DNA from 4 places in the Actinoplanes sp. NBC_00393 genome. Region 4 is predicted to be linked to each of the others. Evidence: riboswitches for the same ligand, from Rfam matches in the RefSeq annotation. Region 4 holds a riboswitch; each other region holds the start of a gene.
What was found. A riboswitch is a leader RNA that binds a small molecule or an ion and turns the genes downstream of it on or off. The one in region 4 is predicted to bind cyclic di-AMP.

Region 1 (7,758 bases), 1.4 Mb from region 4:
ATAACTCATCACCACAAGACGCCCCTTGGGCGCCAACGCGTCCAAAGCGTGCGGAACCGCGGACTCGAGGACCTCGAGTTCGCCGTTCACCTCAATACGTAATGCCTGAAAGGTTCGTTTTGCGGGATTTCCACCCGTTCGGCGCGCGGCGGCTGGTATGGCGTCCTTCACCAACTCGGCGAGCCGGGCCGTCGAGGTGATCCGGGACTTCGCCCGCTCCCGCACGATCGCCGAGACGATCCGCGGCGCGAACTTCTCCTCGCCGTACTGCCGGAGGACCCGCACGAGCGCACCCGGCTCGTACGTGTTGACGATCTCCTCGGCGGTCACCCCGGTGGACTGGTCCATCCGCATGTCCAGTGGGGCGTCCTGCGCGTACGCAAACCCGCGATCCGCCTCGTCCAACTGCAGCGAGGAGACCCCGAGATCGAACAGTCCGCTGTGGATCGCCGGGATCCCGAGCTCGTCCAGGACCCTGGGAAGTTCGTGGTAGACGGCGTGGACCAGATGGATCCGGCCGGCGAAGCGCTCCAGCCGGTGCCGGGCGTGAGCGAGTGCCTCGGTGTCGCGGTCGAGTCCGATCAGGATCACGGCCGGGTGGCGCTCCAGAACCGCCTCGGCGTGCCCACCGAGACCCAGCGTGAAATCGACGTGGACGGCGCCCGGGAGGCTCAGCGCGGGAGCCAGCAACTCGAGGCAACGCTCGAGCAGCACCGGAACGTGCGCGCCCCGCGGCTCCCCCATGTCGACCCCCATTGCCTTACCCGCTCGCGTGCCACCCGGTTGTGCAGTTGCTGCTTCGGCCCGATCGCCCATCCGTACCGCCAGATCCCCATCCGCTCGTGTCCTGTGCCGGTGTCACCCGGCCCCGGACACGCGCCTGGCGCCGGGGAAGAGGCGCCAGGAGCGGGAGCGGCTGGAGATCTCGCAGTACGGCGGCAGTGGCGTCCGGGCCGTTTGCCGGCAACTCTCGCCGGCGGCCCACCGAGTGCCACGCCCTACAGTCCGCCGGGCAGCACCCCCTCCTCGATGTCGGCGAACTCTTCCTCGCTCGCCGAGAGGTAGTCGTCCCAGGACTGCTTGTCCCAGATCTCGACCCGTGTGCTGGCACCGATCACCACGAGGTCCCGGCCGAGACTCGCATAATCCCGAAGGTGAGCCGGGATCGTCACCCGGCCCTGCTTGTCAGGCACCTCGTCGTGCGCGCTGGCGAAGAACACCCGGCCGTAAGCCCGGGCCGCCTTGTTCGTCACCGGCGCCTCGCGCAGCTGACCCGCGATGCGCTGGAACTCAGGCATGGGGAACACGTAAAGACAGCGCTCCTGCCCCTTCGTGATCACGACACCTCCCGCCAGCTCATCACGGAACTTCGCCGGAAGAATCAGCCGGCCCTTCTCGTCCAGGCGAGGGGTGTGCGTGCCGAGAAACATCGGCCCATCCCCCCTTGCCGTGGCGTCCACTCCTTCGCGGTGGAGTCGGTCCGCCTGTCAACTCGGGCCGGCAGGCTTCGGGTCGAAGATCCTCGGTCCTGCCACTGAGCTCCACTCTACTCCACTTCCCTCCACCTGCAACCCGAACGGGGACGCTCGCGAGCCGTTTTCGCGGACGAAACCCCAGTTCACAGAGGGTGGGGTGAAGTGGAGGGCTGGAGCATGATCGACGTCGTCCGGTTTCCGACATCGGGCGCAGTGGGGGCTAAAACCCTGCCTGGAGAGGGCTCTCGTGGCCGTGTTGGCCGCGGCGTGGAGGAAAGTGGGGCTCCTCGGGGGAGGAAGGTGGGGTGCCTCGGGGGAGGAAGGTGGAGAACTCCAGGGAAGGCGGGGTGCTCCGGGGTGGAAGGCGCCCTACCTCGGGGAAGGACGGCGGGCGGGCGGTGGCCGGGGCCACCAGCCACCCCACTCAAGCCGCAGGCCGCACCTCTTTTTCGGCGGCGGTCTCAACGCTCTCCCGCCGACGGCCTGGGCGACGGTTTCGGTGAGCAGGCCGCACGGCGGCCCTTGGCGCTTTACCCACCGTGGCCCCTGCTCTCTCGCGCGGTGAACCCCCACAACGAGCCGCGCCCGACCACCGCCCAGCCCTAGCCGAATGGTGCCTTAACGCCAGCCCGAGCGCGGCACCGAGATCTCGGGCTTTCCCGCCCCGCCTCGCGTGTGGGCCACCAACGCGACCGGCAGGCTGCTGCGCGACTTCGCCCGCCGCCCACTCGCCGGCTGCCCGCTCGCCGGCCGCCCGCTCGCCGGCCGCTCGCCGGCCGCCGGCCGCGAGCCGCGAGCCGCGAGCCGCGAGCCGCGAGCCGCGAGCCGCGAGCCGCGAGCCGCGAGCCGCGAGCCGCGACGAACGATAGATCTTGAGCGATCGACCACATCCGGGTGTGGGTTTCGGCCCAAGATCCGTTCCGGGCGACCGCTGCTGCGAGATCTTGGGCGCCTCACCCACTCGCATGTGGTCCATGGCCCAAGATCCCTAACCGGAAGCAGTGCCCGCGCCGATCTTGGTTCCTCGGCCACACGCCGCGCGACCCGTCGCCCAAGATCCGTGACGGGTAGCAGGAGCCGCGCCAGTCCGGGGCGCTCGACCACACAGGACCGCGGAGCTCGAATCCAAGATTGGCGCGGGAGTGGGGGCCGAAGGTCGATGCGGAGTGCAAGCTAAAGGTCGAGACGGGAGTGGGAGCCGGAGATCGGCACAGGACAGCGGGCCGAAGGTCGGCACAGGACAGCGGGCCGAAGGTCGGCAGGGAGCGCGGGCCGAAGGTCGGCACGGAGCGCGGGCCGAAGGTCGGCACGGAGCGCGGGCCGAAGGTCGGCACGGAGCGCGGGCGGAGGATCGGCACGGGAGGCAGGTATCGGCGCCGGCACGGGACGAGGGTTCGAAGATCGGCGCCGGAACGTGGGCTCCTGGGACCAAGGCGGGATCCTGGCCACCCGGCCGAGGGGCGGGAACGTAGGCGCCCGAGATCGGCGCGGGGATTGTGGGCGCCGGGACAGGGCGCAGCAGATCGATTCGGGCGCTTGGGGCCGTACAAGGATCGGAACGCCTGTGGGGCGTGACCCGAACCGGGTCACGCCCCACAGGCGTAGTTCTATTCCTTACTTACTACGGCCGCTGTGGGCCGAGCCCGCCAACGGTGCCACCACACCGTCGTACGGAGGGAAGCAGCCGTCAGGCGACCAGGCGCCGCACGACGTAGTTGCTGTTCCAGATCTTGTGCTTGCCGACCCGGGCACCGCTGTGCGGCGAGTCGTAGATGTAGCCGTTGCCGGCGTAGATGCCGGCGTGGTAACCGTACGAGCCCTTGCGGAACACGATCAGGTCACCGATCTTCTTGCTGCCCTTGGAGACCGACTTGCCGTACTTCTGCTGCGAGTGCGCCTTGTGCGGCAGCGACTTGCCGGCCGACTTCTTGTAGACGTACTTGGTGAAGCCGGAGCAGTCGAACCGCTTGGGACCACTGGCCCCGAAAAGGTACAGCGCGCCCTTGTGCCGCTTGGCCTCGGCGAGGACCTTGGCGCCGCTGGCCCGGACGGTGATCCGGAGCTTGCTGGTCGACCGGGTGTTGTAGCCGGCCCCGGAGAAGATCGTCCGGGTGTACGCGGTGGCGCTGGGCTTTCCGGAAAGTGTGACCGAACCGGTCGTCACCTTCTTGATGTCCCAGGTCTTCCACTTCTTGCCGGTCCAGCCCTGGAGCCGGATGGTGCCCCGGGCGACCTTGCCGGTCTTCGGGTTGATCACCTTGGCGGTGACCTTGAGTCTGGAGCCCCACGGCAGGCTCCGGGTGCTGGCCTTGATGGTCAGCTTGGGTGTGACCTTCGCGGCCGCCGAGGCGGCGGTGACCGGGGCGGTGGTGGTGGCCGACGCCGCGGCGGGCGAGGCGGTCACCAGCTGACCGGCGCAGAGGCTGAGACCCAGTGACAGTGCGACAGTGCCGGTACCGACGGACGTGCGACGGCCCCGGCGCGAACTGTGTTCGTGCACGGTAGAGAATTCCCTCCGGCACGCCTGCGAGGTTAGCTGTCGGGTTCGGGCGGGAAGGTTGCCCGGCCGCCGAAGCGGCTTCACCCCGAGGTTGTCCCGGATGCACCGCCTGACTGCTGCGGCGCGGGACGGACCGGTTATGGGTCCCCCGTCCCTGCCCCCTGATGCCTTCTTGGTGTTCCGATGCTGCATGTGGTCGCGTCGTCCGGCTCGGGGCAGGGCTCGGCGTGAACCGGCTCGGCGCGACCGGCGAGCGGTTGCTGCCGGCGGAACCTTGCTACCTGAATTCCGGCTTGATCGTCAGAGTGGCCACCATCACCCTGAGTAATTGGCACATTAGCTACTGTCCAGTTTGTTACCACCGCGAGACATATGCCATGACGCGGCGCGATCAAGCAAATACGAAGCGTAGAAGGTTACGGGTGAACCAGAACACAGAAAAAGTCGAGTGACGACCCGGAACTTCGCCCGAAACGCCCGGACCGGGGATAATGCCTGCGAACGATGATCTTGACGGTCTGGCAACGCGACGTAACAATTTCGTCCGGTACCCTCGCTGGCGTGACGGACGGGAAGATGCCTCTCATCGCCAAGGTCGCGACCACCGCGTCGAAGACCGCGGCGGCGCTCTCGAGGGCCGCGGGACGCGGCGACGGTTCAGTGATCGGCGGCTGGATCGGCCTCAAGATCGACCCTGACCTACTGGCGCACCTCGCGTCCGGCCGTGCCGTGGCGCTGGTTTCCGGCACGAACGGCAAGACCACCACCACCCGGCTCACCGCCGCCGCCGTCGGCGTGCTCGGCCGGGTCGCCACCAACTCGTTCGGCGCGAACATGCCGACCGGCCACACCTCGGCGCTGGCGAAGGAGGGGCATACCCCGTTCGCCGTGCTCGAGGTGGACGAGCACTACCTGGCCCAGGTGATCGACTCCACCCGGCCCAAGGTGGTGGCGCTGCTCAACCTCTCCCGCGACCAGCTGGACCGGGCGAAGGAGGTGGCGATGATGGCCCAGCTGTGGAAGACCGCGCTGGCCGGCCACCCCGAGATCCGGGTGGTGGCCAACGCCGACGACCCGATGGTGGTCTGGGCGGCGAGCAGCAGCCCGCAGGTGACCTGGTTCAGCGCCGGCCAGCGGTGGCACGACGACTCGTTCGTCTGCCCGGAGAGCGGCCACCCGATCGAGCGGTCCGGCGGCGAGTGGTGGTGCACCGGTTGCCCGCTGCGCCGCCCGCGACCGAGCTGGACGGTCGAGGACGAGGGCGTGATCGACCCGCGCGGCGACTGGCACCTGGTCAAGCTGCAGCTTCCGGGCCGGGTCAACATCGGTAACGCGGCCACCGCGCTGGCGGTCGCCGCCGAGTTCGGAGTACGCCCGATCGAGGCGCTCCCCCGCCTCTCCCGGGTGACGTCGATCGCCGGCCGGTACGCCCAGGTCGACCGGGACGGCCGCAACATCCGGCTGCTGCTCGCGAAGAACCCGGCCAGCTGGCTCGAGGCGTTCGACATGGCTGATCAAGCCCCTACGCTGCTCTCCATCAACGCGCGGGACCCGGACGGCCTGGACACCTCGTGGCTGTGGGACGTCGATTTCTCGCCGCTGCGCACCCGGCCGATTCTGATCACCGGCGACCGGGCCTACGACCTGGCCGTCCGGCTCCAGGTGAACCAGGTGCCGTTCCGGCACGTACTCAGTTTCGACGAGGCGCTGCGGGCCGTGCCGCCCGGCCGCCTCGAAGTGATCGCCAACTACACGGCGTTCCAGGACATCCGAGCGGAGTTGGACCGTGTCAACTGAGGCCCTGCGGATCGTGTGGATCTACCCCGATCTGCTCTCGACCTACGGCGACCGGGGCAACCTGCTGATCCTGGCGCACCGGGCGGCCGCCCGCGGCATCCCGGTGGAGACCTACGAGGTGCGCTCCGACCAGCGGATGCCCGCGACCGCCGACATCTATCTGATCGGCGGCGGCGAGGACGGCCCGCAGGCCCTCGCCGCACAACGGCTGATCACCGACGGCGGTCTGCACCGCGCGGTCAACCAGGGCTCCTCGGTTCTGGCCATCTGCGCCGGTTACCAGCTCTTCGGTCACTCGTTCTTCGCCAAGGGAGCGAAGTGCGCCGGGCTGGGGCTGCTCGACATCACCTCGGACCGGGGCACGAGCCGCGCGGTCGGCGAACTGCGCGGCGACATCGACCCGCGGCTCGGTCTGCCGCCGCTGACCGGTTTCGAGAACCACGGCGGGCGTACGCATCTCGGTGCTCACGCCGCGCCACTGGCAAGGGTGACCGCCGGCATCGGCAACGACGGCCAGACTGAGGGGGCGTGGGCAGGGAAGATCCTCGGCACGTACTCGCACGGCCCGGCGCTCGCCCGCAACCCAGCTCTAGCCGATCTGCTACTCCGTTGGTCCACCGGCGCGGATAGGCTTGCGCCCCTGGATGACACCTGGGCCGACCGGCTGCGGGGAGAACGGCTGGCCGCGGCCAGCCCAGCGTGACCGGCACGACATAGTCCCGAACCGACGACAGTTGGGTATGCCTGCATGACCGACATCCTGATCGCCCCGCGGGGCGTGGAACACCTCGCGGACCCTCAGGCCGTTGCACAGGCTGCCCCTGGTTGGAAGCGCCGCCTCGTCCGGTTCGGCATGCTCGCCGCGGTGGTGGGCGCCCTCGCCCTCGCGGCCACCACGCTCCCGCTGCAGGAGATCGGCGCCAGCGTCGACGATCTCGGCCCGGGTGCTCCGGCCGCGGTCGCGGTGGTCGGCGGACTGCTGCTCTCGGTGCTCGTACCCCGTACCGCAATCACGCTCCTCTGCGGTCTCCTCCTCGGCGCCGCAACCGGTGCGCTCGCCGCGCTGGCCGCCGCGATCATCGCGGCGACCGCGACCTACTACGCCGGCCGCTGGGCCGGCCGTGGCGCCCTGCAGGCCCGCGCCGGCAGCCGCCTGGCCCGCCTGGACGGCTGGCTGAACCGGCGCGGCCTGGCCGCGGTGCTGCTGGTCCGGTTCCTGCCGCTGGCCCCGTTCGGCCTGGTCGGCTACGCCTACGGCACCACCAGCGTCTGCCGCAAGCGCTACCTGCTGGGCACCACGATCGCCGCCATCCCGTCCACGGTCACCTACGCGGTGATCGGCGCGGCCGTGGCCGCCCCCGGCGAGATGAACGCCGCCACGCTGGCTCCCGCGGCGATCGGCTTCGCCCTCTCCACCGCGATCGTCCTGCGCTGGCGCTACACCGCCCGTCGCGACGCGGCCACTGCCTGACAAACCCGCACAATGCCGGCGGCCGCTTTCGGCCGCCGGCTTTCCTCTTTCTATAAACCCTTCCTTTGTACGCCCGTCGCAGTCCCGCCGAATCGACCCCGTCCCGCCTGCTCCGCGCGATGCCGCCGGTGGTCCGGGCCCCACCGCGCCCGCCGGGCTCATGCACACATCACCCACGCAGCCCCTCCCAGCTGACCGCCACCGCTGCCTCCCACGCCGCGAAGCAGCACTCACCGTCAGCTGAACCACGCCGGCTGACCGCCAGCGCGGTTTCTCGTGCTGCGAAGCAGCACTCACGGTCAGCTGGACCAGCCCGGCTGACCGCCAGCGCTGCCTTCCGCGCTGTGAAGCAGCGCTCGGCGTCAGCTGGGGAGCAGGCGGGTTTGGGCGGCGGGGAGCGGTTTTGCCCACCAGTGGGCGTAGCGGGCGTAGACGAGCGGGTCGCGCGAGGCGAGGAAAGCGGACAGGGCGGCGGCTTCGGCGGCCAGGGCGTCCCAGGTCGCGGCGGGGAGCGG
Region 2 (7,758 bases), 3.3 Mb from region 4:
GGCTATTGCTTCAGTTCCGGGGGTACGCGCGAAGTCCGCGGCAATCGTCTCCGCGTCCACCCCGGCGACGCCGAGGAGCAGCGCGATCAGCGCCCCGGTGCGGTCCCGGCCGCCGTGGCAGTGCACCAGCACCGGGCCGGGCGGGGCGGCCGCGATCGTCCGGAACGCCAGGGCGATCCGCTCACTGTTGTGGTCGAGCATCGGCGCGTAAGTGTCGTCCGGCGGGTCGTAGCCCAGCGGGTCGGCGAGCAGCGGCACGTTGCGGTACGCGGGGTCGGCGGCGAGGGTGCTCGGATCGCGTTCGCATTCGCGGGGCCAGCGCAGGTCCAGGATCAGGGCCGGATGCAGAGCCTGGACGGTGGCGACCGAGGCGGCTGTGAGCAGGCCGTGGCTGTCGGACCGGATCAGCGCGCCGGGCCGGATGCGGCGGCCGTCGTGGGTGGGGGTGCCACCCAGGTCGCGGGCGTTGCTGCAGTCGGGCCACTCCATCTGCACGGCCGCAGCGTACCTGGCTGCCGCTCTCCGCGGCGCGGGCTCGATCCCTCCCGGCGCGGTCGAAACCTGCCTGACGGGCGGCCCGCGACCACCAGCCGCCAACCAGACGCCCTACCGCCCCGCCGAAACCCGCCTGCCCGGCGGCCCGCAACCACCAGCCGCCAACCAGACGTGCTACCGCCCCGTTGAAACCTGCCTGACGGGCGGCCCGCAACCACCAGCCGCCAACCAGACGTGCTACCGGCGCGCTGAAACCTGCCTGGCGGGCGGCCCGCGACCACCAGCCGCCAACCAGACGTGCTACCGGCGCGCTGAAACCTGCCTGGCGGGCGGCCCGCGACCACCAGCCGCCAACCAGACGCCCTACCGCCCCGCCGAAACCTGCCTGACCGGCGGCCCGCGACCGCCAGCCGCCAACCAGACGCCCTACCGGCCCGCTGAAACCTGCCTGGCGGGCGGCTCGGGCCGGGTGGGGAGCTAGCTGACGGGGGTTTGCTGGGTGGCGGTTCTCTGGCGGGGTAGGCGGGGGACGGTGTCTGGGGGGCGGTTCGGGCGGAGGAGGGCGTAGGACGCGGCCAGCAGGGCGCCGGCGGCTAGTGCGTCGAGCCAGTAGTGGTTGCCGGTGACTACCACGACCAGCAGGGTGATCGCGGGGTGGAGCAGCCAGAGAGCTCGATACCGGGCGGTCGGCATGGCGGCCAGCAGGGCGATCGCCACCACCAGGGCCCAGCCGACGTGCAGGGAGGGCATGGCGGCGTACTGGTTGGAGAGCTGGTCGGTCTCCGGGGCGCCGTAGACGGCCGGGCCGTAGAGGCGGCCGAGGTCCAGCATGCCGGTGGCGGAGAGCATCCGGGGCGGCGCGAGCGGGATCAGGAAGTGTACGACCAGGGCGCCCGAGGTGAGCAGGACCAGGACGTTGCGGGTCCAGCGGTAGTGGGCGGGGCGGCGCAGGTACAGCCAGATCAGGCAGGCGGCGGTGGCGGGGAAGTGGACGTACGCGTAGTAGCTGTTCGCCGCGGTGACCAGAAACGGCCAGTCCAGGATGGCGTGCTGCAGGGCCAACTCGCCAGGCAGGTGCAGGCGGCGTTCGAGGTCCCAGATCGCGTCCGCGTTGCGGAAGGCGTCGTCGACGTGGCCGACCGCGACCAGCCGGGCCGCCTTGTAGATCAGGAACAGGACGGCTACCAGGGCGAACTCGCGTAACGCCGGGACCCGGAGCCTGGTGGGCGCCGGGTTGCCGCTGGTCAAACGGCACCTGAATTCGCCATGATGCTCCCCCGTATATTCGGACTCGGGCCAGCATCCGGCGATCTTGCAGTTTGTGCAAGATTCAAATGGGCGAAAGTGATGTAACGCGCAGCTGTTACACAGGGTCGGCTCGGCGGACCAGCAGACCTGCCGCCAGAGTGAGAGCTGTCAGCTGCCAGAGGGCGGTCACCGCGTACCCCAGAAGGAGCGTGACCGTCGCGCCTGCCGCGACCAGACCGCCGAGAATCGCCCGGCGCGTGCGCGGCGGCAGCAATGTCAGGCAGCGCCAGGGCAGCAGGCCCGCCGGGATCAGAACACGGAGCCCGAACAGCAGCAGTACGACAGCGACCGTGCCGGCCGACGCGCGGGCCAGCAGAACCGCGCCGGACCACCAGAACGCGGTCACCACCAGCGCCGCGGTCACCGGCACGCCCACCGTCAGGCCGCGGCGCAGACCGGCGAGCAGACCGCGGATCGGCCAGGTCATAGCGGTGACGTCGAGCCGGCCGGGATGGTCGGCGGCCAGGCCACGCAGTCCGCGCATGGCCGAACCGACCCGCAGGCGTTCGGCGTCCAGCAGGGCGATCAGCCAGCGGCCGTCCGGGTTCTCCGGATCGCGGGCGAGGGCCTGCTGGACGGCCTGCCGTGCGGCGCCCCGCCGGCCGGCGATGCGTTCGATCTCGGCCAGGGTGAGCAGGTCGGTGACCGAGCCGGGGGCGAGTTCCAGGGCGCGGCGGGCCGCCTCGCGGGCCCGGCCGAACTCGCGGCGGAGGACTAATGTGCGGGCCAGCACGCGATGGGCCGGCGGGAAAGCGGGCGCGAGGCGGACGGCCTCCTCGGCCTCGGCCAGCGCTTCCGCCAGGCGCTGCTCGTCTGCACGATCGCGGTCGGCGCGCACCCTCCGGCGCCGGCCCGCCGCGGACGCGCCGCGCCGGCTGCCGGACCCTGCACCAACCGCCAAGCCGGGCTCACCGCCGGACCCCGCACCAACCACCAAGCCGGACTCCCCGCCGGACCCTGCACTAGCTGCCAAGCCGGGCTCGCCGTCGGACTCGGCACCAACCGCCAAGCCGGACTCGCCGCCGCACCCGGCACTAGCTGCCAAGCCGGGCTCGCCGCCGGACCCCGCACCAGCCGCCAAGCCGGGCTCGCCGTCGGACCCGGCGCCAACCGCGGAGCCGGACTCGGTGCCGGCCTCCGCGTCGGCCGCGAAGCCGCGCCCGCCGTTGGGGTTCGGAGTGGGCGGGATGCCGGGATCGGGGGCGGGTGGAAGCAGGAGCAGGCACTCGGCTCGTTCGATGTGGGCGCCGGAGAGCTGGGGAGCTGCGGCGACCGCGGCGTCGGCTGCGGCCAGGGCGGCGGAACGGCGGCCCTGCAGGCGGAGCACACCGGCCAGCAGGGCGAGCAGCTCCGGGTCGGCGGGCGTCTCGATCAGGCCGGTCCGCAGCGCTTGCTCGGCCTCGGGGAGCCGGCCCACGTCGGCGAGGGCCCGGGCACGGGCGGCGGCAGCGGTCACCGCACCTTGCGCTTCTTCAGGTAGGCGGCCAGGTCGTCGTACTCGCCGCTCTCGTTGGCGAACATCGCCACGTTGCGGGCGGTGCCGAACCAGGCGTCGGTGGACGGGCGGATTTCGCGGGCGGCGGCCAGCATGTCGGCCTGGTTGATCATGCGGATCTCGCCGGTGGCGATCGAGTCGCGCATCGCGTACTCGGCGGCGGTCTCGCACAGGTGCGCCAGGTCGGCGCCGGAGTAGTGCTCGGTCGCGGCGGCGACCGCGGCCAGGTCGATGCCGGCGACCGGGCGATCACGCAGGTGGTACTCCAGGATGGCCGCTCGCGCGGGCGCGTCCGGAGGAAGAACCAGCACGGTACGGTCCAAGCGTCCCGGACGTCGCAGCGCGGCGTCGACGTCCCACGGGGCGTTGGTGGCGGCCAAGACGAACACACCGTCGTTGCCGCCGTCCACCCCGTCGAGCTCGGTGAGCAGCTGGTTCACCACGGTACGCATGGACGACTGCAACTGGCTCCGCTTGTGCCCGAGGGCGTCGATCTCGTCCAGGAACAGCACACAGGGTGCGTGGCCGCGGGCCGACTCGAACAGGTCGTGGAGGTTGCGTTCCGAACTGCCGATCCACATGTTCAGCACGTCGGTGATGCTCAGCGAGATGAACGACGCGCCCATCTCCCCGGCGACCGCGCGGGCCAGGAAAGTCTTGCCGCAGCCGGGCGGGCCGTAGAGCAGCAGGCCGCCGCGCAGGCTCTTGCCGAACAGCGACCGCAGCTTCGGGTTGCGCAGCGGGCCGAGGAACGAGACCTCGAGGCGCTTCTTGACGTCGGCCATGCCACCGACGTCGGCCAGGGTGACGGTGGAGCGCTCGATGTCGAAGGTTCGGTCGGCGTGGCCGTGGACGGGATCGGGTTCCCCGTCGGCCCGGGCGAAGCGCGGCGGGACGACGTCGCCGAACTGCTGCTCGAGGGCGGCCCAGTCGACCCCGCCGGGCGAGGGTGCAGCCTGGTCGGCCGGATTTGCCGGACTTTCCGGATTTGTCGGAAAAGAAGCAGTGCCGGACGCGCCAGCCGCGCCGGGTCCGCCGGACGCGCCAGCCGCGCCGGGTCCGCCGGACGCGCCAGCCGCGCCGGGTCCGCCAGCAGCGCCAGCCGCGCCGGGTCCGCCGGACGCGCCAGCCGCGCCGGGTCCGCCGGCAACGCCGGGCGCATCGACGGCGCCGGCTGTGCCGGAGGCGCCGGGCGCGCCGGGCGCGCCGCCTGTGCTCGCCGGGCCGAGGGCGCGGGCCATGAGCTGCTGCGCGGTGGTGTTGCCCGGCTCGCGGGCGAGCACCTGAGCGGCGTGACCGATCGCCTCGGCGCCGCGGCCGGCAGCGACCAGCAGTTCGGCCAGGTGCAGCCGCAGTGGCAGGTCGTCCGGGCGGGCCTGCACCGCCGCGGTGAGGCTGTCGATCAAGGCGTCGCTCATGAGAGGCGATTATGCCCCGGTCCGCTGAGGGCCTGTCCGTGACGGTGACCAGAAGCCACACGCGAAAGGCGCGTCAGGGCCGCAAGCGGGCTGGGGCTCGCGGTGGGAGAGCGGGGACTTTTCGTCACGCGTACCGGAAAATGCGAAACGGCCGCTGCCCGATGCTGACAGCGACCGTTTCGTGGAGTGCTCTAGCCCGGTCGGCGATAGCCAGCGATCGGGCCGCGATCGATCGACGCCATCCGCACGTGGTCGCCCGTGTGCGGCGCGTGCACCACCTTGCCGCCGCCGATGTAGAGGGCGACGTGGTGCAGGTCCGAGTAGTAGAAGACCAGGTCACCCGGCTTCAGCTCGGCACGGCTGACCGGTGAGGTGGATCCCCACTGGTCTTTCGTGTAGTGCTCGAGGTGGACGCCGACCGAACCCCAGGCCTCCTGCGTCAGGCCTGAGCAGTCGTAGCTGTTCGGGCCGTTGGAGCCGAAGACGTAGGGCTTGCCGATCAGGTCGCACGCCTTCTGGGCCGCGCGACCACCCTTGTCGTTGGTGTACGTCACCGGGCACGGACCGGTCCGCAGCGGGCCGTCGTTGACGTCCGCCGTGCCGTACGCATCGATCCGCAGCTGCTGGAGGTCCTCGATCTCGCCCTCGATCGTCGTCTTCTTCGACGCCAGATCCTTGTCACGGACGGCGATCTCGGAGGCGAGCTGGTCCACCTTCGCCTTGTCGGCTGCGTACTTGTCGCGCAGCCGCGCCACGTCGGCGATCGACTGCTCCCGGTTGTAGGCCAGCTGGTCGAGGAGGGTGAGCTTCTCGGTCAGGCCGTCCGGGTCGCCACTCATGATCGCGTTGAGCGCGCTCGGCGGCCCCTGCATGTAGGCGTCCACCGCGAGGCCGCGGACCTCGACCATGGCGGCGTCCACCTGGGCCTGCAGCGGGGCCAGGGTCTTCTCCAGCTGTTTCTGCTGCTTCTGCAGCTTCTTCAGCTTGCCGTGGACGTCGTTGTACTGCTCGATGACGGGTTCGAGCTTGTTCCACTCCGTATCGATCTTCTTCTCGATGTCGGAGGGGGTGGGCTCGGCGTGGGCAACGGCCGATCCGGTGAGCACGAGCCCAGCCGCGGCCACGGCGCAGATCAGGCCGCGCACAATCCGTTTCACGAAGGTGCGTTGTCCTTTCTTCCCACTCGGCCGCCGACCGGGTTAGCTGACGGGTTCGGGCGGGAAGCGCGCCCGGCCGCGTCGCCGCGGCTTCACCCCGGTTACCTGGTTCCCCGGTTCGCCCTCGCGGGCGACTAGGCGGTGGCTCGTCCAGATCGGCCGGATGGCCGATGGGGGGCTGTCGAACCGGGGACCACCGTACTCGGATCAAGGACGTAACTGAAGCGTGCCCACGTGGCGAAACCGTCCGCGCTTCGTCGGCTACTTTGCGTGATCAGAACGGCCAAGTGTTCAGGGCTTTGCCGAGCCAGGGGACGACCAGGACTACGGTGGGTAACACGAGTAGGCCTACCGCGGCGGTGGTCGCGGCGACGGTCAGTGTCGTGGAGCTACGGTCCGGGCCGTCCAGCCGGGCCAGGCGCCGGCGACGTGATTCACCCTCCGGGTCGGCGGCCACCTCCTCCGCCAGGGGGACGGCGTCGGCGAGACGAGCAAGCGCGGCCCGCAGCGGCGCCGGCCCGGTGCGGCGCCGCGCGGCATCATCGGCCACCATCTCCAACAGCAGGTGTACGGCGTCCAGCGGCGCCCTGCTCCGCAGCGGCCGGGGCACCGCCCGGTAGAACGCGGTGAACGACTCCATCACCAGCTCGTGCTTGTGCCGCAGGTGGGCGCGCTCGTGGGCGAGGACCGCGTCGACCTGTTCGGGGTCGAGCACCTGCAGGACGCCGTCGCTCAGGACCACGCGGGGGTCCCGGCCGGGGACGCAGTACGCCATCGGGAGGGGGCCGTCGAGTACGCGTACCTCGCCGCCCTTGATCTCTTCCCGGCGCTCCACCCGGTCGAGCAAGTCGACAAGCATCCGGTGCCGGGCGCGACGGGCCCGGGCCCGGTAGCTGACCCGGCCGAGCGAGATCAGCAGACGGATCACGATGGTCGCGGCCACCGCGAGGGAGAAGATCAGCGCGGCCACGGTCTCCGGGTGACGGGCGCCGGCGGCGCGGGTCACCTCTTCCGGGGCGGCGAGGACGACGCCGAGGGCGCAGAGCACCGCGGTCAGCGTGAGCGCCTGCCAGAGCAGGACGCCGGCGACCGGGGCACGGTCGAGCCAGCGGACGTGCGCCAGGATCCCCGGCGCGATCAGGGAGAGGGCGAGCCCGAGCGCGCCGAGCAGGAGGGCGGTCACCGCTCGGGGTTGCGCGCCGCTTCGATAGCCGCCTTGAGAGCGTCCGGGGGCAGCTGACCGACGAAGTACGCCAGGGCGGCGTCGCGGTCGGGGGTGGCGCTGAGCGCGTCGAGCATCAGCCCGGCGGTCATCTCCTCGCGGGTCTGCGCCGGCGCGTACCGATAAGCGCGGTCCGCCTTCTGCTGGGTCACGAGCTTCTTCTTGGCGAGCCGGTCCAGCACGGTCATCACCGTCGTGTACGCCAGGTCGCGGTCACGGCTGAGCAGCTCGTGCACCTGCCGGACGGTGAGCGGCTCGCGCGCGTCCCACAGCTTCGTCATGACCTCGCGCTCGAGGTCGCCCATTGCCATGCCCGGAGTCTACTTCAACTTGTCGTACTACGCGGCGTAGTATCTACTACGAGGCGTCGTAGAAGTGGGGGACCTCGTGGACGTGCTCGATCTGACCCGGCTGCAGTTCGCGGTCGTGACGATCTACCACTACCTGTTCGTACCGTTGTCGATCTGCCTGTCGGCGGCCGCCGCCGGCCTGCAGCTGACCTGGATGCGCACCGGCAAGGACAAGTACCTGCACCTCACCAAGTTCGTCGGCAAGCTGCTGATCGTCACGTTCGCCGTCGGCGTGGTCACCGGACTGGTCCAGGAGTTCCAGTTCGGGCTGGGGTGGAGCGCGTTCGCCCGGTTCTACGGTGACGTGTTCGGG
Region 3 (7,758 bases), 720 kb from region 4:
CGCCGACGCGAAGCTGAAGGAAGCCTCCGACGCCATCGCCCGCCTCGTGCGGGCGTGACCTGCTCCCCAGCTCAGTACCGGTCATACGACAGCAAGGAGAAGCCGATGTGCGGCAGCAACACCGCCTGCGCCTGCGCCACCACGACCCCGGTCACCGAGCCGGCGACGACGCCGGACGGCACCCGAACGATGTACCAGGTCGCCGGGATGACCTGCGGCGGCTGCGCCAGCCGGGTCAGTCAGCAACTCACCGATGTTCCCGGCGTGCGTGACGTCAGCGTCGACGTCGTCACCGGCGCGGTCACGGTGACCAGCGCCGCGGCGCTCGACGATGACAGCGTGGCTGCGGCCGTCGCCGCAGCCGGCTATCAGCTGGTGCGCTGACCGAAGGCGTCAGTACGGCCTTGGCGGGAGGGCACGCCGTCCGCTCTCCCGCCAAGGGACGTCCTCATTTCCGCTGATCAGCGGCGCTGCGCGCGGGCGACCAGCTCGGCATGCCCCCAGTGCCGCGTCACAGCAGTGTCCGCAGGTCGGTGATGAACCTGCGGCCTGCGGCGAGGGACGCGAATCTGCCCGGAACGTCGTAGATTTCCTGTCGCCACGTGCCGGCGGCTTGCGGATCCGTCTCGGGCTCGGACGGTGGCCGGCTGTGCACGGCGAGCCGGGTCGGGGTGACGCCGATCGTGGCGGTCGCCGGGCGCCCGTGCCGCAGACCGGTCGCGTAGGCGGCCAAAAGGCGCGGGTCATGCGAGGTTCGCACGAGGCCGCGGTATTGCTCGGGGATCTCGGTGAGCTGCAGGCCGCGCAGATAGGTGTCGACGTCGGCACACAGGCCCGCGGCGGGTATCGGGTCGACGGCTACCACGGCGTGGGTGGCGTAGCGTGCCGCGAACAGGGCCGCCAGCGTCGCTGACGCGCCGTGCCCGACGATCACCGGGGCGCGCCGCAGTTGCAGGCTGTCGACGAGCATGGCCAGATCGTCGACGAGGTCGTCGGGTTCGTAACGGTCCCGGCCAGGTGAACCGCCGTGCCCGGGCAGGTCGACGGCGACGACGGTGGCGTACGGGCGCAGGTCGGCCGCGGTCGGCCACCAGCATGTCCGGTCGAACAGCACCGCGGGGATGAAGACGACCGGCCGGCCGGTCCCGGCCCACAGGTCGAAGCACCACCGTCCACCGGCGGCGTCGAACAGGCGGGTGGTGCGCAGCGGCGGCAGGGTCTCGGTCACGGCAGCGCCCCCGCGTCCGGCAGGTGGCGGCCGCCGCTCGAGCGATGCGGCTGGGGTTGGCGCTGATGGGTGAGCAGGGCAGCGGGGAGGGCGTGAAGGTTCACGAGGGTTCGGCTTTCCGCGCAGGGAACAGGTGGACACCACCGCCGGGCGGGGGCGTGACGGCCACGTATGCCGGGCCGCCGAGCAGGCACGAGCGCGCATCCGGCGATGCCGGGATGCGTGGGCGTGCGCGGTGTCCTATATGCGGCTTACACCGAGTTGGGTCAGGGCGACGGCGGGTGCCCGGGACGCGATCGGTGGCACCGCCGTACGGGGTGCGCTGGTATCGGCGCAGGCGGTCATCGCCGGAAGCGCGACGGTGCCGGCTCGCACGGCGGGTTCGGCGACAGGGGCGCTGACCTCGCAGTGCCCGGCTGTGGTGTCTGCCGTCCGGCCTGCCGTGACGTGCTGCCCGGTCGCCGCCACGCCGTGATCCGAAACGCCGTGGTGATGCCCTGCGGTAGCCGAATGCCCCGCATCATGTGCGCCGGTCGGCCCGTCGGCGCAGTGTGCACTTTGCACGAGCCCGACACCGGACAGGGTGATCACGACCAGCAGCCAGCGCAGCAGCCACAGGGCTGCCGGCGGGCGGGATCGGCTCACCGGGCCAGGTTACGACATCGCGGGCTCGGTGGCCGCCGGGTCACTCCGGCGGGCGCGGCGACTGCCGGGACGTGTCCGCAGCCGCACCGGCTGATACCGGTGCCGGGTATCTTGCACGGCATGAGTGAGGCGAAACCGGCCGGTCCGCACGGGTATTCGGCGGAGAAACAGGCACTGATGGCCCGGCTGAAGCGGGTTGAGGGGCAGATCCGCGGACTGCAGCGGATGGTCGACGAGGACACCTACTGCATCGACATCCTGACCCAGATCTCGGCCGCCAAGAGCGCCTTGCACGCGGTAGCCGTCGGCCTGCTCGAAGATCACCTGAGGCACTGCGTGGTCCACGCCGCGGCGGAGGGCGACGTGGACGCGAAGATCAAGGAGGCGAGCGCGGCGATCGCCCGCCTCGTGAAGTCCTGAGCCGGCCGCCCGTTCCTACCGACCGGGGTCGATCCATTCTCGCAGCTGCTGCGCGGCCTGCGCCGGGTCGATCGACCCGACCGCCCGTTGCTGCCGCCTGTCCTCGTCGAGTGCAGTAGCGATTGCCGCAGCCGGGACCGAAGTGCGCTGGACGTGCAGTTGGGCACGGAGCAGCTCTCGCCGGTCGGCTGCCGCCGAGGCCGCCGCGGCCCGGCGCCGTTGCTTGCCGACGGCCAGCAGCGCGGCACAAGTCAACAGGATCAGAACCGCGGCGATGAGTGCAGTCCGTAGCGCGGCAGGGGATTCGATGCCGGGCTGCGCGACGGCGTTGTCGGTGGGAGTGGCTGTAGCGGTGCGCATGGGCATGGCGGCGACCGTCACCCGGTCGCCGCGGCCAGCATCAACACCGGCGGCTACGGCGATGAGTTCACGAACCTGAGCCAGGTCGAGGTTCGCCGCGGCGGCTTCGTCGACGACGACGGCGACGCTCAGTCTGATGATGTCGCCGGGGGCTTCACGGCGGGTCTCGTGCAGTTCGTCGAGGGCGTTGACGCGCGACGCACTGCTGCTGTCGTGCCGGGTGCCGCCGTTGTCGCCGATGTAGGAGCGCTCGCTGATCCGTTCGGACAGAGCGCCGGCGGACGGATCCTGCTGGTAGGTGGTGCTGGAGGTCGCGACCTGGTCGAGGTCGAGTTCCACGTTGGTGGTGACCGTCGAGCGGCCGGGGCCGAGCACGGTGTCCAGCATGTGCTGCAAAGCGTCGTCCAAGCGGTCCTGGAAGGCCGCGGTGGTGGCATCAGCGGCGAGCACCGCCCGGGTGAAGCCGCCGGTGGCCGGCGAAACGGTGTAGCCACCCGCGATCGCCTGCCGCTGCGCCATGGTGGCCGCGTATGCGGGCGCAGCGCCGAAACTCGCGCCTCCGGCCAGGGTCAGCGCCACGAGCGCGACGATCAGCCTCCCGGCACGCCCGCCGCGGGGCGACGTGCCCGTGCCCGGGGCAGACGGGACGAAGCGATTTCTCACAGCCTGCCTCTCACAGATTTTGAACGCCGATCGGCCGCCATCATGGGTGAGACTTCGTGGTCGGGCGATGCGGTTGATCGGGTCTGCCTCATCGCTCGACGGCACGGCCGGTTGAAAGGTCCGGTGGTTGCAGCTCGGTTGTATCGGCGCACCGACCGCCTTGGGCGAGGTCGTCGCCGCAACGGACACCATCCGGGCACTCACACCTGACCCCTTGCTTCAGGGATGGCCATCGGTTCGGGCGGCGAGCGTCGGACGGTCGGCCACGATCGACCGACCGGCAGTCGCGTCGGACGCGACAAACCGGGGAACACTGCCGGGGCCACCCACAGCTGCCACGTACGAGATGGAGTGTTCCCTTTCACAGATCAAAAACACTCTCGGTTCGCCATGCATGAGCAGCCCGTGTCGACAAACCTCGCACCGGTCTTCCAAATCGGACACGTCCCGACACGCCAGTCACTGAGTGTGATCACCTCCGGGAGCCGGGATCGGCGCCGACTGGGCTATCAAGGAGGGGCGGCGGGCACAGGCTCGCCGGTCGTGCCGACCTGGACCACGCCGAACCCTGCCCCGGTCCGGCGGCACAACCCGCATGACGAGTCATGAGGCAATCGGGGGCAGGGACGGGGGAACCACGAGCGGTCCTCGACCGGCACGCCGCACTGCGGCGGCCGGGACATGAGGACCTTGGGGTGAAGCCGCCAGCGTGCGGCCGGGCAACCTTCGCGCCCGAATCCGACAGCTAACCTCGCAGGCGTGCCGGAGGGATTCCTTCACCGTGCGCGTAAGCACCCTGAGCCGGCCCACCCGCACCCTGGGAGTCGGCACTCTCGCCCTGTCCGTGGGTCTCGGTCTTCTGACCGGCGGGCTCGGCACACCACAGTCCGCCTCCGCCGCGACGGTCGCCACCACACAGGTGTCCTCCCAGACCAGCGTGGCGTTCAGCCAGACCGGCATCACCGCCAAGGCGGCGGCGTCCCAGGCCGCCCAGTCCAAGGCGGCGGCGTCCAAGGCGGCCGCGAACCGGGTCATGAACGAAGCGGCGAAGCACAAGGGCAAGAAGTACAAGTTCGGCGCCGCCGGCCCCAAGCGGTTCGACTGCTCCGGCTACACGATGTACGTCTACAAAAAGGCCGCGGGCAAGAAGCTGCCGCACAAGGCCCACCTGCAGCAGCGGTACGGCAAGGCCGTCGCCAAGTCCAGCGCCCGCCCCGGTGACCTGATCGTCATCCGTAAGGGCACGAAGGGCACGCACGCCGGCATCTACGCCGGTGGCGGCAAGATGTGGGCCGCGCCGCGAACCGGCAAGACGGTCACCAAGCAGAAAATCTGGAGCAAGAACTACGTGGTCCGGCGCCTGGTCTGAGTCGGCTCCCCAACCGACCGCGCACTGTTCCGGGCATCGAACAGCGCCGCCTGCACCCGTCCTTGGCGGAGGTGCAGGCGGCGCTGTCGTACGCCCTACTTCGTGATGCTGGTGAAGCGGCGCAACCTGAGGCTGTTCGCGACGACGAACACCGAGCTGAACGCCATCGCCGCGCCGGCGATCATCGGGTTGAGCAGCCCGGCCGCGGCCAGCGGCAGGGCCGCGACGTTGTAGGCGAACGCCCAGAACAGGTTGCTCTTGATGATGCGCAGGGTGCGCCGCGACAGGCGGATCGCGTCCGCGGCTGCCATCAGGTCACCGCGGACCAGGGTCAGGTCGGACGCCTCGATCGCAGCGTCGGTGCCGGTACCCATGGCCAGCCCGAGGTCGGCCTGGGCCAGGGCGGCGGCGTCGTTGACACCGTCACCGACCATCGCCACGACCTTGCCCTGTCCCTGCAGCCGCTTGACCACGTCGACCTTGTCGGCCGGCAGCACCTCGGCGATCACCTCGTCGATGCCGACCTGTCCGGCCACGGCCCGGGCGACGGTCTCGTTGTCGCCGGTGAGCAGCACCGGCGACAGACCCAGCGCCCGCAGCTGGGCGACAGCAGCCCGGCTGGTCGGCTTGACGGTGTCGGCGACGGCCAGCACACCGCGGGCTTGACCGTCCCAACCCGCGACCACGGCTGTCTGCCCCGCCGCGTGAGCGGCGGCGACGGCCCGCTCGACGTCGGCGGGAACCGTCAGACCGGCCTGGCGAAGCAGTGCCGGACGGCCGACGTGCACGGTGTGGCCGTCGACGGTGCCGGTGACACCGAGGCCTTCGGTGCTCGCGAATCCGACCACCTGCGGCAGCGGCGCGCTGTCAGCTGCTGCGACGGCGATCGCCTGGGCGATCGGGTGCTCGGAGGCGGCCTCCACCGCCCCGGCCAGGCGCAGCAGCTGCTCACGGTCGACGCCGTCGGCGGGTACCACGTCGACCAGGCTCATCCGGCCGGTGGTGACGGTGCCGGTCTTGTCCAGCACGACGGTGTCCACGGTCCGGGTCGACTCGAGGGTCTCGGGGCCTTTGATCAGGATGCCGAGCTGCGCGCCGCGGCCGGTGCCGACCAGCAGTGCCGTCGGGGTCGCGAGGCCGAGTGCGCAGGGGCAGGCGATGATCAGTACGGCGACGGCGGCGGTGAACGCGGCTGTCCAGCCGGAGCCGGTGCCCACCCACCAGCCGAGCGTGGCGACGGCGAGGCCGATCACGATGGGCACGAACACGCCGGAGATCCGGTCAGCGAGCCGCTGGACGGCGGCCTTACCGGTCTGGGCCTGCTCGACCAGCTTCGCCATCTGCGCAAGCTGCGTGTCGGCACCGATCCGGGTGGCACGCACGATCAACCGGCCACCGGCGTTGACGGTCGCGCCGACCACCGGATCGCCGGGGCCGACCTCGACCGGCACGGACTCGCCGGTCAGCATGCTCGCGTCCACGGCCGAGGTGCCGTCCTCGATGACACCGTCGGTGGCGATCTTCTCGCCCGGCCGGACCACGAACCGGTCCCCCACTGCCAGGTCGGCGACCGGAATGCGCCGTTCGATGCCGTCGCGCAGCACCGCGACGTCCTTGGCGCCGAGTTCCAGCAGGGCCCGCATGGCGGCGCCGGCACGGCGCTTGGAGCGGGCCTCGAAGTAGCGGCCGGCGAGGATGAAGGTGGTGACGCCGGCGGCGGCTTCCAGGTAGATGGCGCCGGCGCCGTCGGTGGTGCCGATGTCGAGGCTGAAGGGGTGCGTCATGCCGGGCGTGCCCGCGGTGCCGAAGAACAGCGCCCACAGCGACCAGCCGAACGCTGCGATCGTGCCCATCGAGATGAGAGTGTCCATGGTGGCGGCGCCGTGACGCAGGTTGGTCCAGGCCGCCCTGTGGAACGGCCATCCGCCCCAGACGACGACCGGCGCGGCCAGCGTCAGCGACAGCCACTGCCAGTAGGTGAACTGCCAGGCCGGCACCATCGCCAGCAGCACCACCGGCACGCTGAGCGCGATCGCCGTGAACAGCCGGGTCCGCAACGCGCGCAGTTCGTCGACCGGCTGCGCGTGTTCGGCCGGGTCGTCACCGGGCTGTTGCGGTGGCGGCGGGAGCGTCGCGGTGTAGCCGGTCTTCTCGACGGTGGCGATCAAATCCTCGGCGCTCACACCGTCGGGGTAGGCGACGCTGGCCTTCTCGGTGGCGTAGTTGACGGTCGCGACCACGCCGTCCATGCGGTTGAGTTTCTTCTCGATCCGCGCGGCGCAGGAGGCGCAGGTCATGCCGCCGATCGCCAGCTCGATCTGGTTCGGGGCCACGGGCAGCGGCCCGGCGACGGTTGCCATGACGCTCTCCTCCTAGTCGTGGGTGTGGCCATCGGCGCCGTGCCCGGACGGGCTCGGTGCGGCAGACACAGCGGCCGTGGCCGGCGCAGAGCTCCGCGCGCCCGGGACAGCTCCGGCAACGGCGGTGAACTCGGCGGTACGGACCTTCCCGTCGTGCTGGAAGTCCAGATACAGCCGGTAGGCGCCACTGGACGGCACCTCGGCGTGGAAGGCGACGTCGGGGCCGGGCGTGGTGCGGCCGTCGCCGGGGGCGCCGTCCGGGTGCACGTGCAGATACGCCAGATCGCCGTCGCGCAGCGCGACCAGGTGGCCGTACGCGCCGAGGTAAGGCTGCAGGTCGGTGACCGGCTGGCCGTCCTTGCTGACGGCGAGCGTCAGCTTCGACGAGGCGCCAGGCGTGAGGTCGCCGGTCAGGGTGACCGTGTAGCCGTCGACCATCGTGGTCCGGGTGGTCGCGGGAAGCCGGGTGGGCTGGTAGTCACCGGGGGCGGGCACGTCGGCGCCGAGGGTGAGCCCGTCGTGGCCGGCGGGCTGGAAGTCGGCGAAGACCCGGTACTGCCCGGCAGCGGGTACGGCGAGCGGGATCGACCAGGTGCCATCGCTGCCGAGTTCCGGATGTACGTGCTGGAAGCCGGACAGGTCACGACGGACCACGATCAGGTGCAGGTCCTTGTCGTGGCTGGTCGTGTAGGCGGTGACCGGCCGAGAGTCCG
Region 4 (7,758 bases):
GGCGGGATGCGGCGGCCGCGGTGCACATCCCGTACGACAAGGAGCTCGGGGTGCATCAGCAGTGCGAGGGCTTCACCCGGCTGCAGGAGTGGGACTTCGAGGGCACGCAGCCGGAGGGGTACCCGCTGCTGCTGAACTACCCGTACTTCGACCTGTACCGCAAGCAGGTGGTCAAGCAGGCCGACCTGGTGATGGCGATGTACATCCGTGGGGACGCGTTCACGCCCGAGGAGAAGGCGCGCAACTTCGCGTATTACGACGCGCGGACCGTACGGGACTCCTCGCTCTCGGCCTGTATCCAGGCCGTGCTGGCGGCCGAGACCGGCCATCTGGAGCTGGCCCACGACTACCTGGGCGAGGCCGCCCTGATGGACCTGCACGACCTGCACCGCAACGCGCGGGACGGCGTGCACGTGGCCTCACTGGCCGGGTCGTGGATCGCGCTCGTCGCCGGCCTCGGCGGCATGCGTGACTTCAACGGTCAGCTGAGCTTCGCCCCGCGCCTGCCCAGCCGGATCAACAACCTGGAGTTCTCGCTGCTCTGGCGCGGCCTGCGGCTGCGGGTGAACGTGACCTCCGAGGAGGTCACCTACTCGCTGCGCAACGGTGGTGGCCAGGCCCGGCTCACCCTGCTGCACCACGGCAAGGAGCTCGAGGTGACCCAGGTGCGGCCGGTGACGATGGCGATCCCGCCGCCGCTGCCGGTGGGCCCGGCGCCGTCGCAGCCGGCCGGCCGGGCGCCGGTGCGCCGCGCCGTGCACTGATCGACGAAAATGGCCCCCGCCCGATGGGCGGGGGCCATTCATATGCCTGCTAGAGCATCGAGACGTGCACGTGGTCGGTGTGGTCACTGACCCCGCTGTACGCACGCCAGCCGGTTGCCGGGAACCAGATCTGCTTGTACCAGATCACGTAGTAGATGCCGAGCTTGTCGGCGTTGCGCACCAGGAACGCCGTCAGGTTGTTGCCGTACTTCATCTCGTCGTTGCTGTCCGCCGAGGAGAAGCCGCTCTTCTGTAGGGACCAGTCGCAGGCCCGGCCCTTGGGGTGCTCGAACGGTCCGCCGTTGCGGTGGCAGCCGACGAAGCGTTTGAAGCCGGCTTTGCGGACTTCCTTGTACATGTGCAGGGTGCGCTTGGTCACACAGCCGCTGGTGGTCTCGTCCTTCTCCGTGCAGCCCTCCGCCGAGAAGCCACCGTCGGCGTTGCGCGGGGCTGCCTCGGCGGGCTTGGACTTGGCGTCGACCAGACCGTCGGTGATGGTCCGGTTGATGCCGGTGCCACCGCCGAGCAGGTCGATCTGCTTGTCGGCGGCCGCCTTCTGCTTCGTCAGCGCGGTCAGCTGCTGCTGCTCGTTCTTGAGCTCGGCGTCAAGGGCCGCCTTGCTCTCGGTGACCGTGGCGATCGCCGAGTTCAGCTCGCGCAGCTTGCTGTCGTGCAGCTTGTTGATCTCCTCGAGGGAGATCGCCTTGCTCATGAAGTCGTTCGACGTGCTCGCGTTCAGCAGGAAGCCGACGGCGCTGAGGTTGCCGACCTGATATTGCTGCTGGGCGATCGAGTTGACCTCGGGAATCAGGGCGTCGCGTCGCCCCTCGGCAGCCTTCATCTCGGCCGCCAGCTTCTTCTGGTTCTTTCGGGACGCATTGACGGCGGCCTTGGCGTTGACGAAGCGACGGTTGGTCGACTCCATCATGTCCGACATCAGCGCGTCCGGTTCGTCCTCGGCAGATGGCGAACTGCCACCGGGTGCCGCGGCCGCGGATGTGGCGGGGGCCACAAACAATGCGACAGCCACGAGCGGTGCCAGGGCAAGTGTCAGCCACCGGCGGGGACTTACGGTCATCAACAGTTCCTTCCTTGTCACCGCCGACCGAGTTAGCTGACGGGTTCGGGACGGAAGCAATCCCTACCGCATTACGCGGATTCACCCCAGTGACCTGGTTCCCCGGCTCGCCTTTCGGCGATTGGGCGGCGGCCTGCCGGCAACTCGGGGGCGGTGCCGTCCTGGCAGGACCGGCGGCCAGTTTACCCGAGATATCGCCGCGCATCAGGACCCACGGAACCGTCAAATTCGTTACCGGGCAACGACTTTCTGTAATCAGATCACCTGCCGTGTGCGACCAATTGCCGTGCGTACGAGAACTGTCGATCTGTCGATGTAGTGGGTATGGTCGGAGCCGGTTCCCGACCGGGGACCGCCGCCTAATCGCCGTTACGGCGAGCCGGGGAACCACATTCTCCGGGGTGAATCCGCGTTCCGCGGTAGGGATTTCCTTCGTCCCGAACCCGTCAGCTAACCCGGCCGGCGGCCGACGGAAGGAAATGCCTGTGCAGGATCAGACTGCGCGGCGATTAGCACCGCTGCTGGCGGTGCTCGTCGCCGTGTGCGGGCTGGCCGTCGCCGCGACGCCGGCCACCGCGGCCCCCCGCCCCCTCGCCGCCCCGGGCGACACCGGTGACGACGGTGAGGGTGGTTCCAAGTCCCTCGTCGAACAACTCGAAGCGGCCTCCAGCGGTTTCGTGGAGGCGAAGGCCAAGCTCAAGAAGTCCCAGAAGCGGCAGACCGACCTGGCCGCCGAGATCAAGCGGCTGGATGCCGCCCTCGGCCCCCAGCAGAAGGCCCTCGACGAGATCGCCCAGCAGGCGTACACGTCGGGCCGGCTCGGTCCGATGTCCGCCCTGATCACCGCGAACTCGAGCGACACCTTCCTGGACCGGGCCGAGACTTTGGCCACCGTGGCGGCGCAGCAGAACGCGGCGATCGCGGATCTCAAGGAGACCCGGGCCGCGCAGCAGCGCGCCAAGATCGCCATCGACCAGGCCGTCCGGGACGAGCAGACGCAGGTCAACGTGATGGCCAAGCGCAAGGCTCAGGCCGAGGCCGCGCTCAAGAAGGCCAACCAGGGTGCGGACGCCTCCCGGGCGAGTGACGGCGGGGGCAGCGCCTCGGCCGACCCGGCGCCCAGCGCCGGCAACGGCTGCACGGAGGGCGACCCGACCACCAGCGGCTGCCTCACCCCGCGCACGCTGCACGCGCTGGAGCAGGCGCGCAGCGACGGGTTCACGCGGTTCACCAAGTGCTTCCGCGAGCAGAACAGCGGTGAGCACCCGAAGGGCCGGGCCTGTGACTTCTCCGCCGAGAAGGGCACCTTCGGTGGCGACGCCACCGGTGGGGACCGGACGTACGGCGACAACCTGGCGAACTACTTCATCAACAACGCCGACGAGCTGCACGTGCTCTACGTGATCTGGTACCGCCGGATCTGGCTGCCGAGCAGTGGCTGGAAGTCGTACAGCGGGGCGGGTGGCGACCCGTCCAGCGACCACACCAACCACGTGCACCTGTCGGTCAACTGAACGGGTCCGAACCGCGGGAGTGCGGGGCCTACTTGCGAGAGAAGGCCTCGTACTCCCGGAGCACGTCAGCGGTCGGGCCGTCGGCCCGGATCAGGCCGGACTCGAGCCAGATGCACCGCTCGCAGGTGTCCCGGATCGACTGCTCGCTGTGGCTGACCAGGAACACCGTGCCGGCGTTGGCGCGCAGCTCGCGGACCCGTGCCTCGCTGCGGCGGCGGAACTTGGCGTCACCGGTGGCCAGGGCCTCGTCGATGAGCAGCACGTCGTGCTGCTTCGCCGCGGAGATCGAGAAGCGCAGCCGGGCGGCCATGCCCGACGAATAGGTCCGCATCGGCAGCGAGGCGAAGTCGCCCCGGTCGTTGATGCCGGAGAATGCGATGATCTCGTCCTTCTTCGCCTTCACCTCGGCCGGCGACATGCCCATCGCGAGGCAGCCCAGCTCGACGTTGCGCTCGCCGGGCAGCTCGTTCATCAGTGCCGCGTTGACACCCAGCAGTGACGGCTGCCCGGCCGCGTAGATCTTGCCGTGGGCCACCGGGAGCAGGCCGGCGACGGCGCGCAGCAGGGTCGACTTGCCCGAGCCGTTGCTGCCGATCAGGCCGATGGCCTCACCCCGGTACGCCACGAAGCTGACGCCCTTGACCGCGTGCACCTCGCGCACGTTCACCGTCTTGCTGGTCACCAGCCGCTTGAAGCTGGCCAGCGGGCTGGTCTGCCCGGCCGTGGCCGAGCTGTGCACCTTGTAGATCACATGGGCGTTGTCGGCGATGACGGTCGGAATGCGATCGTTGTCAGCCACGGCCGTAGCCCTTCTCTCCGCGCCAGAAGTAGACGAAGCCACCCAGGCCCACCAGCACCGTCCAGACGACCGCCTGGATCCACAGCAGGGTCGGCTGGCCGGCCAGCGGGACGTCCTCCATCAGCGAGTGACGCATCAGCTCGATGAAGATCAGCAGCGGGTTCGCCTCGACCAGGGCGAGCGCCCAGCCCTGCAGGTGCTGCTCGAACAGGGTCACCGGGTAGAGCACGGCAGACCCGTACAGCCAGAACCGCATGATGAACGGGATCAGCTGCTTGATGTCGCGCACCTTGGAGCCGAAGCGGGCCATGAACAGCGCCAGACCGGTGTTGAAGACCGCCTGCAGGAGCGCCACCGGGATGACCAGCAGCCATTGTGCGGTGATCGGCTCACCGGTGATCAGCATGATGCCCATCAGGACCATCAGCGCCACGACGTAGTTGCGGATCTCCACCAGGGCGACCGACAGCGGCAGGCTGGCCCGCGGGAAGTGCAGGGCGCGGATCAGGCCGAGGTTGCCGGTGATCGCGTTCTGCCCGGACTGCACCACCGACTGGGTGAAGCCGAAGACGAACACGCCGGCACAGAGGTACGCGATGAAGTTGTCGACGCCGTTCCGGCCGCCCAGGATGATGCCGAAGATCACGTAGTAGACGGCGGCGTTGATGATCGGCGTGAGGACCTGCCAGATCATGCCGAGCTTGGTGTTGCCCAGCGCCGAACTCGTCTTCGCGCTCGCGTGCGCCTGGATGAAGTGCCGGTAAGCCCACAGGTGGCGCGCGTACTCCGGGAGGCTGGGGAGCCGTCCCGACGCGCTGAGGCCGTGCCGCCGGGCCAGTTCCTTGAGGGAAAGCCCGGTGTCGGCGTCGGCGACCGCCGTCTCTGGCATGGGGTGGTGCTCCGATCTTGTCAGCCCGTGGGAGGCGGCGGCTTCCGGTGACTTACGCGAGAACACAGCTAGCAGCATGACAGGCACCCACCGACACCGATGAAACGGGCTCGTATCGACGTGGCTGTAAACGGTAGCTGACCAAACGGCGGAACGCAACCGTAACGTCGTAGCGTTATAGTGACTCTGTGGCGACAGTTAAGCGCGCACCAGCCGGAGCGGCGGTGCTCCGAGGTGACATCACCGTGGCGATCCGCAACGCGGTCATGAACGAGTTGGCGGAAGTCGGCTACGGCCGATTGTCCATCGAGGCGGTGGCCCGCCGCGCGGGGGTCGGCAAGACCGCGATCTACCGGCGGTGGAGCAACAAGCTGGAGATGGTCCTGGAGATCATCTCGGACGTGGCGGAGCGAAAGGTTCCCCTTCCGGACACCGGGAGTTTCGCCGGTGATCTCGAACTCCTGATGATGATCGTGAGCCGGGCGCTGCAACACCGCATCGCCTCGCAGATCATCCCGGACCTGATGGCCGAGGCCGCTCGCAACCCCCAGATCGCCGAGACGCTGCAGCGTGCGCTGCAGACCCATCAGCAGGCGGTGGGCGAGAAGCTGGTCGGTCAGGCGATCGCCCGGGGCGAGCTGCCCGAGGGTACGGATGCGGACCTCGCCGTCGGCCTGATCCTCGGCCCGCTGTACTGGCGTCTGGCGGTGGCCCGGCAACCGTTGCGGGACGACGACCTGGAGAAGCTCGCGGCAGCCGTGACGGCCGCTCTGAAGGGCGCCGGAGGGGATTGAGCCGGCGACCGGGTGCTCACCGATTCGCACCCGTTCGCAACTCAGAAAAGTCTGCGCTCCGCGCCGTGGGGGCCGAAGGAAGGGGCTGACCCCGACCCGATCCCCCCGGAGCCGGAGAAGATGACCTCTCTCAGTGACACCTGTACCGACCGCACTGTGCTGGAAACCACAGTGCTGGACTCCACCGCGCTGCTCGCCATCGCCATGGGCGGCGCGGCGGACCCGGGCTCGCGGCCGGCGAAGAGCCGCCCGAAGGTGATGACGGGCGCCGCCGTCGTCGGCGCGTGGCGCAGCGCCGACGGTGTGGTCTGCCTGCGGCTGCGCACCGACGGTACGTACGCCGGCGAGGTGGCCGGCCGCCGCCGCCCGGCTCGCGGCACGTACCAGGTCGAGGGAGCCTCGGTGCTGCTTCACGACGACTCCGGCCTGAACACGCCGGTGACCGTGCACGAGGGCGAACTCGAGATGGCCGGACATCGCCTGCTCCCGGCGGGCTGAGGGCTAAACCCGGGACGGCGCCGGCCGATTCTGCAGGCATGCGCCACACGAAGACCGCGATCGCTCTGGCCGCTCTCTCGCTGGCGCTTGGCGGGTGCGCCGCGCTGGGCCTCGGTGACACCCCACAGGCCTCGTCGGCCGCCGAGCAGGCAGCCGAGCCCTGGATGCTGTACGAGGAGGGCGCGGCCACGCCCAGCCCGGCCCCGTCGCGCGGCCGGGCCGCCAGTCCGTCGCCGGACGCCACCGCCTCGTTGCCGGCTCCCGACCCGAGTTGCACCAAGCTCTGGCCGCGTACCGAGCCGGTGATGATCCCGGTCGAGGTGACGCCGGGCGCCGGCTCGCTCAAGGTCGAATGGCCGACGCAGTACAGCTCCGACTACCGGGTGACCGCGGTGCCGCAGGCGCTGGTCTCCGGGGCGCAGCCGGAGCCGACGTGGCAGCGGGTCTCTCCGGGCACCGGCTGCACGGTCACCGCCACGATCACCGGCCTGGAGACGGGTGCCGCGTACATCGTCTGGCTGGACGCGCCGAACACCGGTCACGAGAGGGACGGAACGCGTCACCTCTACAGCGGCCGTTCCGGCATCGTCTACCCCCTCTAGCGGACCGGTAGACCGGCGGCCTTCCAGGCGGCAAAGCCGCCGGCCAGATCGGTCGCCTCCCGCAGGCCCAGATCGTGCAGGGCGACGGCGGCCAGGCTGCTGGTGTAGCCCTCCTGGCAGGTGACGATCACGCGCAGCCCGTAGTCGCCGGCGAACGGCAGCCGGGCGTCGGAGCGCGGGTCCAGCCGCCACTCCAGCACGTTGCGCTCAATCACGACGGCGCCCGGGATCTCTCCGAACTCGGCGCGCTGGGCAGCCGGCCGGATGTCCACCAGGACGGCGCCGTCGCTCAGCGCTGCGTGCGTCTCCTCCGGTCCCAGCCGGCGCAGCCGGGTACGCGCCTCGGCCAGGATCTCGTCGATCCCGCGGGATCCGGGCGGGGGTGTGGTCACCACTGCGCACCGGCCCGCTCGACCGTGAGCACCTCGAGGCCCGCCGGCCCGATCCGGTACTTGGTCATGGTGGTCAGCGCCGGCGCGTACACGTGCACGCTGATCGCCGGCCGGCCGGACCGGTTGATGATCCGGTGGATGTGGTGGCTGCCGAACCGGCGCCCGGCGCCCTCGCCCAGCTCACGCGAGGTGGCCCGGGCGGAGCGGGAGGTGACCCGGGCGGAGCGGGAGGTGACCCGAGGGGAGTCGGCGGGACCGGTCGAAACCGTGTCTTCGGTCAGGGTGCCCTCGTGGACGTGGAACGCGCCGGCCGAGCCGCCGTGGTCGTGGATCTCGGTCGCCTGGCCGGGTAGCCAGGTGAGCAACCAGACCTCATGATCGTCGGCGACCGCGAGACGGTGATACCACCGTTCGACCGGATCGAAGCG

Region 1: it holds a riboswitch for cyclic di-AMP, as region 4 does, so the genes downstream of both, OHA21_RS48040 (C40 family peptidase) here and OHA21_RS41295 (coiled-coil domain-containing protein) in region 4, are expected to answer to the same signal.
Region 2: it holds a riboswitch for cyclic di-AMP, as region 4 does, so the genes downstream of both, OHA21_RS03515 (C40 family peptidase) here and OHA21_RS41295 (coiled-coil domain-containing protein) in region 4, are expected to answer to the same signal.
Region 3: it holds a riboswitch for cyclic di-AMP, as region 4 does, so the genes downstream of both, OHA21_RS37935 (C40 family peptidase) here and OHA21_RS41295 (coiled-coil domain-containing protein) in region 4, are expected to answer to the same signal.

Annotation. Positions count from the first base shown of each region.
Region 1 covers NZ_CP107942.1:10,343,503-10,351,260, reverse strand. The annotation lists gene rsmH (16S rRNA (cytosine(1402)-N(4))-methyltransferase RsmH) at 1-744, opposite strand, end outside; gene mraZ (division/cell wall cluster transcriptional repressor MraZ) at 999-1,430, opposite strand; gene OHA21_RS48040 (C40 family peptidase) at 3,163-3,879, opposite strand; cyclic di-AMP (ydaO/yuaA leader) riboswitch at 3,982-4,109, opposite strand; gene OHA21_RS48035 (Mur ligase family protein) at 4,552-5,772, shown strand; gene OHA21_RS48030 (type 1 glutamine amidotransferase) at 5,762-6,475, shown strand; gene OHA21_RS48025 (TVP38/TMEM64 family protein) at 6,521-7,243, shown strand; gene OHA21_RS48020 (winged helix DNA-binding domain-containing protein) at 7,606-7,758, opposite strand, start outside.
Region 2 covers NZ_CP107942.1:783,215-790,972, reverse strand. The annotation lists gene OHA21_RS03535 (tyrosine-protein phosphatase) at 1-489, opposite strand, end outside; gene OHA21_RS03530 (phosphatase PAP2 family protein) at 973-1,743, opposite strand; gene OHA21_RS03525 (tetratricopeptide repeat protein) at 1,859-3,259, opposite strand; gene OHA21_RS03520 (ATP-binding protein) at 3,256-4,716, opposite strand; gene OHA21_RS03515 (C40 family peptidase) at 4,908-5,873, opposite strand; cyclic di-AMP (ydaO/yuaA leader) riboswitch at 5,890-6,024, opposite strand; gene OHA21_RS03510 (M56 family metallopeptidase) at 6,148-7,056, opposite strand; gene OHA21_RS03505 (BlaI/MecI/CopY family transcriptional regulator) at 7,053-7,406, opposite strand; gene OHA21_RS03500 (cytochrome ubiquinol oxidase subunit I) at 7,483-7,758, shown strand, end outside.
Region 3 covers NZ_CP107942.1:8,197,881-8,205,638, forward strand. The annotation lists gene OHA21_RS37905 (metal-sensitive transcriptional regulator) at 1-58, shown strand, start outside; gene OHA21_RS37910 (heavy-metal-associated domain-containing protein) at 106-384, shown strand; gene OHA21_RS37915 (alpha/beta fold hydrolase) at 512-1,228, opposite strand; gene OHA21_RS37920 (hypothetical protein) at 1,469-1,873, opposite strand; gene OHA21_RS37925 (metal-sensitive transcriptional regulator) at 1,994-2,293, shown strand; gene OHA21_RS37930 (flagellar M-ring protein FliF C-terminal domain-containing protein) at 2,309-3,520, opposite strand; cyclic di-AMP (ydaO/yuaA leader) riboswitch at 3,965-4,091, shown strand; gene OHA21_RS37935 (C40 family peptidase) at 4,098-4,685, shown strand; gene OHA21_RS37940 (heavy metal translocating P-type ATPase) at 4,781-7,045, opposite strand; gene OHA21_RS37945 (hypothetical protein) at 7,058-7,758, opposite strand, start outside.
Region 4 covers NZ_CP107942.1:8,915,922-8,923,679, forward strand. The annotation lists gene OHA21_RS41290 (glycoside hydrolase family 65 protein) at 1-764, shown strand, start outside; gene OHA21_RS41295 (coiled-coil domain-containing protein) at 814-1,701, opposite strand; cyclic di-AMP (ydaO/yuaA leader) riboswitch at 1,849-1,980, opposite strand; cyclic di-AMP (ydaO/yuaA leader) riboswitch at 2,189-2,323, shown strand; gene OHA21_RS41300 (coiled-coil domain-containing protein) at 2,322-3,356, shown strand; gene OHA21_RS41305 (ABC transporter ATP-binding protein) at 3,385-4,155, opposite strand; gene OHA21_RS41310 (ABC transporter permease) at 4,148-5,044, opposite strand; gene OHA21_RS41315 (TetR/AcrR family transcriptional regulator) at 5,233-5,838, shown strand; gene OHA21_RS41320 (Atu4866 domain-containing protein) at 5,959-6,336, shown strand; gene OHA21_RS41325 (hypothetical protein) at 6,375-6,938, shown strand; gene OHA21_RS41330 (rhodanese-like domain-containing protein) at 6,935-7,330, opposite strand; gene OHA21_RS41335 (cysteine dioxygenase) at 7,327-7,758, opposite strand, start outside.